2 regions of the Streptomyces sp. NPDC016469 genome follow, and region 1 is predicted to be linked to the other one. Evidence: riboswitches for the same ligand, from Rfam matches in the RefSeq annotation. Region 1 holds a riboswitch; the other holds the start of a gene.
What was found. Region 1 has a riboswitch for glycine ahead of gcvT (glycine cleavage system aminomethyltransferase GcvT). Riboswitches for the same ligand answer to the same signal wherever they lie in the genome.
Positions count from the first base shown of each region.

Region 2: another riboswitch for glycine. It lies ahead of gcvP (aminomethyl-transferring glycine dehydrogenase); the one in region 1 lies ahead of gcvT (glycine cleavage system aminomethyltransferase GcvT).

Region 1 is NZ_JBEYCQ010000002.1:269,818-273,217, reverse strand. It holds gene ABZ565_RS03145 (enhanced serine sensitivity protein SseB) at 1-739, opposite strand, end outside; gene ABZ565_RS03140 (AAA family ATPase) at 865-1,548, opposite strand; glycine riboswitch at 1,734-1,827, shown strand; gene gcvT (glycine cleavage system aminomethyltransferase GcvT) at 1,971-3,137, shown strand; gene gcvH (glycine cleavage system protein GcvH) at 3,239-3,400, shown strand, end outside.
Region 2 is NZ_JBEYCQ010000013.1:9,311-12,710, reverse strand. It holds gene gcvP (aminomethyl-transferring glycine dehydrogenase) at 1-1,868, opposite strand, end outside; glycine riboswitch at 2,062-2,159, opposite strand; gene ABZ565_RS16730 (PRC-barrel domain-containing protein) at 2,276-2,644, shown strand; gene ABZ565_RS16725 (DNA polymerase IV) at 2,569-3,400, opposite strand, start outside.

The DNA of each region.
Region 1 (3,400 bases):
CCCGCTCGCGCATCCAGTCGGCGACCGGGTCCTGCGCCACGTCGAGGAGGACGAGGTTGACCGGCCACGGCACCGCGACGCGGCCCAGCGCCCGGCCCAGGGCGTCCATCGGGGCGCTCTGTCCGGCGCCGTCCCAGGTGGAGAACTCGACGCCGACGAAGAGCACGGGGTCGTCGCCCTCGATGCTGGCCAGGACCCGGCGGGCGGTGCGGACGACGCCGCTCTCCTGGAACTCGCCGGCCGCGGCGGCCAGGAAGTCGACGGGCTCCTCCTTCCAGTCCGGCTCGTACAGCCGGACCCGGCCCCCGGTGGCGGGGCCGTCGAGCGGGGTGCGCCCGGCCCGGCACAGCTCGGCGACGGCGGGCGGGGGCAGCGGCAGGCCGACGGCGCCGCCCGGGTTCACGGCGATGCCGAGCTGCGGGGGCAGACCGCGGGCGAACTCGACGGCGGGGGCGACGGTGAAGGACATCTGCGCGCCGACGCAGGTGAGGAACTGGTGCTCGGAGCTGTAGACGGGGACGTACGCGGCGCCGTCGATCTCCATCGCGGGCAGATCGAGGTCCCGGGCGTCGGGCCCGCCGCCGCCCGGCAACGGCACCCAGACGTGGCTGCGGCCGAGCACCTCCAGCAGCCGGCCGCCCGCTTCCGGGGTGCCGAGCGAGGCGCCCAGCACCTCTTCGAGTTCATTGGCCGGCCAGCCGCCCTGCGGCAGGCTCCCGGCCTGTGCCGGAATGTCCACTGCTTCCCTCTCGCCCCGGTGCCGTGCAGCACGAGGGTACGGCCTCGCCCGGCTTCCGCCGGACCCCGGGGCTGGCCGGAAACCGCCCGTCCCCGGCTACTGTCCGGTCGTTGGACGGTCCGTTTTCAGCCGTCGGTCTGTGCGTTTGCGAACGTGATGCGGCTGAGCGCCCCGGCCGCCTCGCGGTCGAGCAGCACCGCCGAGGCGCAGCCGCGCGGGAGCAGCCCCGCCTCGGTGTCCCGCAGCAGCCGCCCCACGGCTCTGCGGTGCCGGGCGAAGGCGTACGCGGAGACGCCCCGGCCGCGTTCGCGCTGGCCCTCGCGCGCGGTCCGGGCGGAGACGTCGAGGAGGACCAGGTGCAGGCTGGTGCCCCGGCGCCGGGCGTGGCGGGCGAGCCGGGCGCGGACCCAGCTCTGCGTACCGCAGTCGTGGACGACGACGGAGGCGCCGGAGCGCAGCACCCGCCGCAGCCCCCGGTAGTGGGCGAGGCGGACGAGCGGGCGGTAGAGGACGTACGGGAGTAAACGGGGGAGCCGGCGGGCCCAGCGGTCCCGGGTGTCCTGGGAGTCGATCGCGTACGCCGGGGCGGTGCGGGAGATCAGGGTCGACTTGCCGCTGCCGGGGAGCCCGGAGACCACCACGACGTCCCCGGCGGCGAAGCGCAGGGCGCGCGGGCCGGGCCCCGCGCGGCCTCGCAGATCCCGGACGACGGGCGGATGCGTGCCGACCGCCTGCCGGGGCGGTGAGCCGGACTGCGCGGGCAGCGCGCTGCTCGTGATTCCCGCGGTCGTCGCGTAGCGCAACGTCATCGCCTCCCCCTGGCCGTACGGCCGACGCGTGCAGGACCGATACCTACCCCGGAAGTGTAAAGAAAAGGTAATGCGGCACAACCGTCCGACCCGCCGTGAAGGCGTGACCGGCCCCACCGGTCCCGGCCGCCCCACTCCCCCGTAATGCGTGCGATGATGACCCCGCCAACTGCATACAGGCCGCTTGAATCCGCGCGGGAGAGTCCCGGTCACCGTGCCGGGCGCCGAAGGAGCAAGATCCTCCCTTGAATCTCTCAGGCCCCGTACCGCGTGGATGAGGCAGATCTGAAAAGCGAGCCGCCCGGCGGCTCCACCCAAGGTGCAAGCCGACCCCCGCGGGGCCTCTCGGCGAACCTCTCAGGTTCCGATGACAGATGGGGAGGGATCGTCCTCGCCGTCGTCATGCCCTGGGAGCCCGTTTCATGAGCAGCACCCCCCGTCTCACCGCCCTCCCGTCACCCGCCGCCACCCTGTCTGACGGTGCTGCGCACCAAAGCCCTATTCAAGCCCTGCATCGTTCGCTGGGCGCCACGATGACCGACTTCGCGGGCTGGGACATGCCGCTGCGTTACGCCAGCGAGCGCGACGAGCACAACGCCGTCCGCGCGAAGGCCGGCCTCTTCGACCTGTCCCACATGGGCGAGATCACGGTCACCGGCCCGCAGGCCGTGGACCTGCTGAACTACGCGCTGGTCGGCAACATCGGCACGGTCTCGACCGGCCGGGCCCGCTACACGATGATCTGCGCCGAGGACGGCGGCATCCTGGACGACCTGATCGTCTACCGCCTCCAGGACGCGGAGTACATGGTCGTCGCCAACGCCGGCAACGCCCAGCTCGTCCTGGACACGCTCACCGGGCGCGCCGCCGGCTTCGACGCCGAGGTCCGCGACGACCGCGACGCCTACGCGCTGCTCGCCGTCCAGGGCCCCGAGTCCCCGGCGATCCTCGCGGCCGTGACCGACGCCGACCTGGACGGCCTGAAGTACTACGCCGGACTGCCCGGCACGGTCGCCGGGGTGCCCGCGCTGATCGCCCGTACCGGCTACACCGGCGAGGACGGCTTCGAGCTGTTCGTCGCGCCCGGCCACGCCGAGCGGCTGTGGCAGGCGCTCACCGATGCGGGCGCCGCGCACGGCCTGATCCCGTGCGGCCTCTCCTGCCGTGACACGCTGCGGCTGGAGGCGGGCATGCCGCTGTACGGGCACGAGCTGACGACCTCGCTGACCCCGTTCGACGCCGGGCTCGGCCGGGTCGTGAAGTTCGAGAAGGACGGCGACTTCGTCGGCCGCAAGGCGCTGGAGGCCGCCGCCGAGCGCGCCGAGACCGCCCCGCCGCGCAAGCTCGTCGGCCTGGTCGCCGAGGGCCGCCGGGTGCCGCGTGCCGGGTTCCCGGTCGTCGCGGACGGCCGGGTCATCGGCGAGGTCACCTCCGGGGCCCCCTCCCCCACCCTGGGGAAGCCGATCGCCATGGCGTACGTCGACGCGGCGCACGCCGAGCCGGGCACCGCCGGAGTCGCGGTGGAGATCCGAGGCAGCCACGAGCCGTACGAGGTCGTGGCGCTCCCCTTCTACAAGCGCAAGAAGTAGAACCGTAGGACCCGGCCGGTGCCGCCCACGTGACGCGGTCCCGTCTCACCCCGTAAGACCACCGTTCATCCGCACTCCCCGCGTACAGGAGAATTCAGACCATGAGCAACCCCCAGCAGCTGCGGTACAGCAAGGAGCACGAGTGGCTGTCGCCCGCCGAGGACGGTGTGGCCACGGTCGGCATCACCGAGCACGCGGCCAACGCGCTCGGTGACGTCGTCTTCGCGCAGCTCCCCGAGGTCGGTGACACGGTGACCGCGGGC
Region 2 (3,400 bases), on a different contig from region 1:
ACGACGACCACCTTCATGCCGGCCATCACGGCGCTCGCGGCGTTGGTGCCGTGCGCGGAGGACGGGATCAGACAGACGGTCCGGTTCTCGTCGCCGTTGGCGCGGTGGTACGCGCGGACGGCCAGCAGCCCCGCGAACTCGCCCTGCGAGCCGGCGTTCGGCTGGATGGACACCGCGTCGTAACCGGTGACCTCGGCCAGCCGCTCCTCCAGCTCGCGGATGAGCGTCAGGAAGCCCTGGGCCTGCTCGGCGGGCGCGAACGGGTGCAGCGCGCCGAACTCCGGCCAGGTGATCGACTCCATCTCGGCGGTCGCGTTCAGCTTCATGGTGCAGGAGCCGAGCGGGATCATGCCGCGGTCCAGCGCGTAGTCGCGGTCGGCGAGCTTGCGCAGGTAGCGCAGCATCGCGGTCTCGGACCGGTGCTGGTGGAAGACCGGGTGGGTGAGGATCGGGTCGGTGCGCAGCAGCGCATCGGGCAGCGCGTCCTCGGCGGTGGCGTCCAGCGCCTCGACGTCCCCGTCGGCGCCGAAGGCGGCCCAGACGGCGGAGACCTGGGTGCGGGTCGTCGTCTCGTCGCAGGCCAGCGAGACGGTGTCGGCGTCGACCAGGCGCAGGTTGACCCCGCGCTCGCGGGCGTCGGCGACGACCTCGCCGGCCTTGCCGGGCACGCGGACGGTGAGCGTGTCGAAGTAGGAGCCGGTCACCACGTCGACGCCGGCGGCGCGCAGGCCCTCGGCCAGGATCGCGGCGTAGCGGTGGGTGCGCCGGGCGATGGTGCGCAGGCCCTCGGGGCCGTGGTAGACGGCGTACATGCCGGCCATGACGGCGAGCAGCACCTGCGCGGTGCAGATGTTACTGGTGGCCTTCTCGCGGCGGATGTGCTGCTCGCGGGTCTGGAGGGCCAGGCGGTACGCCTTGTTCCCGTCGGCGTCCACGGAGACGCCGACCAGGCGGCCGGGCAGGCTGCGGGCGAACTTGTCGCGGACCGCCATGTAGCCGGCGTGCGGGCCGCCGAAGCCCATCGGGACGCCGAAGCGCTGCGTGGTGCCGACGGCGATGTCGGCGCCCAGCTCGCCGGGCGAGGTGAGCAGCGTGAGGGCCAGCAGGTCGGCGGCGACGGTGACGATCGCGCCCAGCTCGTGCGCCTGGTCGATGACGGGCTTGAGGTCCCGGACGGCCCCGGAGGCGCCGGGGTACTGGAGGAGCACGCCGAAGACGCCGCGTTCGGCGACCTCCGCCGGGATGCCGTCGGTGAGGTCGGCGACGACGACCTCGACGCCGGTCGGCTCGGCGCGGGTCTCGATGACGGCGACGGTCTGCGGCAGGGTGTCGGCGTCGACCAGGAAGACGCCGTTCCTGACCTTGCCGACGCGCCGGGCGAGCGCCATGGCCTCGGCGGCGGCGGTGCCCTCGTCGAGCAGCGAGGCGCCGGAGGTGGGCAGGCCGGTCAGCTCGGCGACCATCGTCTGGAAGTTCAGGAGGGCTTCGAGGCGGCCCTGGGAGATCTCGGGCTGGTACGGCGTGTAGGCCGTGTACCAGGCGGGGTTCTCCATGACGTTGCGCAGGATCACCGGCGGCGTGAACGTGCCGTAGTAGCCGAGTCCGATCATCGGGGCGAGGACCTGGTTGCGGTCGGCGAGCCGGCGGAGTTCGGCCAGCACCTCGGCCTCGGTCCGGGCCCCCGGCAGGTTCAGCGCCTCGGCGCTCTTGATCACGTCGGGCACGGCGGCCGCCGTCAGCTCGTCCAGCGAGCCGTAACCGACCTGGGCGAGCATCTTCGCCTGGGCCTCGGCGTCCGGGCCGATGTGGCGCTGCTCGAAGGGGATGCCCTGTTCCAGCTGCGTGAGCGGGGTGCGACGGGGGGTCATGGTGGAGGCCTCCTGGTCTGTCACGACCTGCGAGGGGCACCGCGGCGCCGGGTGCCCGTACGGCCTCCCCCTCTGTCATCTCAACCTGAGAGCTTCACCGGCACCACACGGGCGCCGGCTTTCACCGTCGGTGAGGGAGAGGCTCCGTACGGCCCATCGGCCGCGCGCAACCCGCCCTGCTTTCCAGAGTGACCTCGTCCGTGCGGTACGGGGGCCTGAGAGATTCCGGGGAGGATTTGCTCCTTCGGCGTCCTCCGGATCGGCTCCGGACGACTCTCCCGCACGGGGTCAGCAGCCATGACCAGACTACCAGCGGGGTACGCGACGAGAATTCTCGAGTGGCCAAGACCACGGAACTGCATTTCTGTATTCCCTGTGGACCAGCCGCGACCCGTGTGGGAGGGACCGTGCAGACCGACATCGACCCGCGCAGCCTGATCGGCCGCAAGGCGTTCGACCGCAAGGGCACCAAGATCGGGACCGTGGACGAGGTGTACCTCGATGACGCGACCGGAGTCCCCGAATGGGCGGCCGTGCGCACCGGGCTCTTCAGCCGTGACACCTTCGTCCCGCTGGAGCCCAGCGAATTCGTGGACGACACACTGCGCGTCCCCTTCGACCGGGCGCTGATCAAGGACGCCCCCGACTTCGGCGTGGGCCGCCACCTCTCCCCCGAGCAGGAGCTCCAGCTCTACCGGCACTACGGCCTGGACGCGGCCCCCGGCGCACCGGCCCCGGACCGCGACTTCGGCCGGCTGGCGGGCCAGGAGGAGTAGTCCGGCGGGTCCGGAACGAGGGGGAGGGGGTCGGCGGCCCGCAGCGCGGGGTCGTCCACGCGGAACGTACGCACCCGGCCGGGTGCCGTCGCGCCCGGTTCCTCGAACCGCACGGTCACCCGGCCGACCCCGCTCCCCTGCACCCAGCCGTGTCCGTGGACCTCGTGCCGCACGTCGTGCCCGGCCGGCCAGCGGCGCGCGGCGAGCCGCTCGGCGGCGGCCTCCTCCGGCGCCGGTCCGCCGTCCGCCGTGACCTCGCGGCCGTCGGCGTCGTCCTGCGGCCGGGCCCCGGCGTCCTCCGGGAGGGCCGCCGCCCGCGCACCGGCGGCCTGGGCGAACAGGTCCTCCTGCGTGTAGTCGGCGAGCCCCGTGACGCCGACGCCCAGCAGCCGCACCCCGCCGGTGGTGTCCACCGCCTCCAGGAGCCGGGCGGCGGCCTCGCGGACGACCGCGGGGTCGTCCGTGGGCCCGCGCAGCGTCTCGGAGCGGGTCAGCGTGGAGAAGTCGTAGCGGCGCACCTTGAGCACCACCGTGCGCCCCGAGCGCCCCGCGCCCCTCAGGCGCTGCACGCACCGGTCGGCCAGCCGCTCCACCTCGGTGCGCACCCGGACGCGGTCGTGCAGGTCCATGTCGAAGGTGTCCTCGACGGAGACGGACTTCGCGTCCCGCTCCGCGACCACGGGCCGGTCGTCGAAGCCGGAGGCCATCCGGTGCAGCGCGGCGCCGTGCGCCTTGCCCAGCAGCCGTACCAGCTCC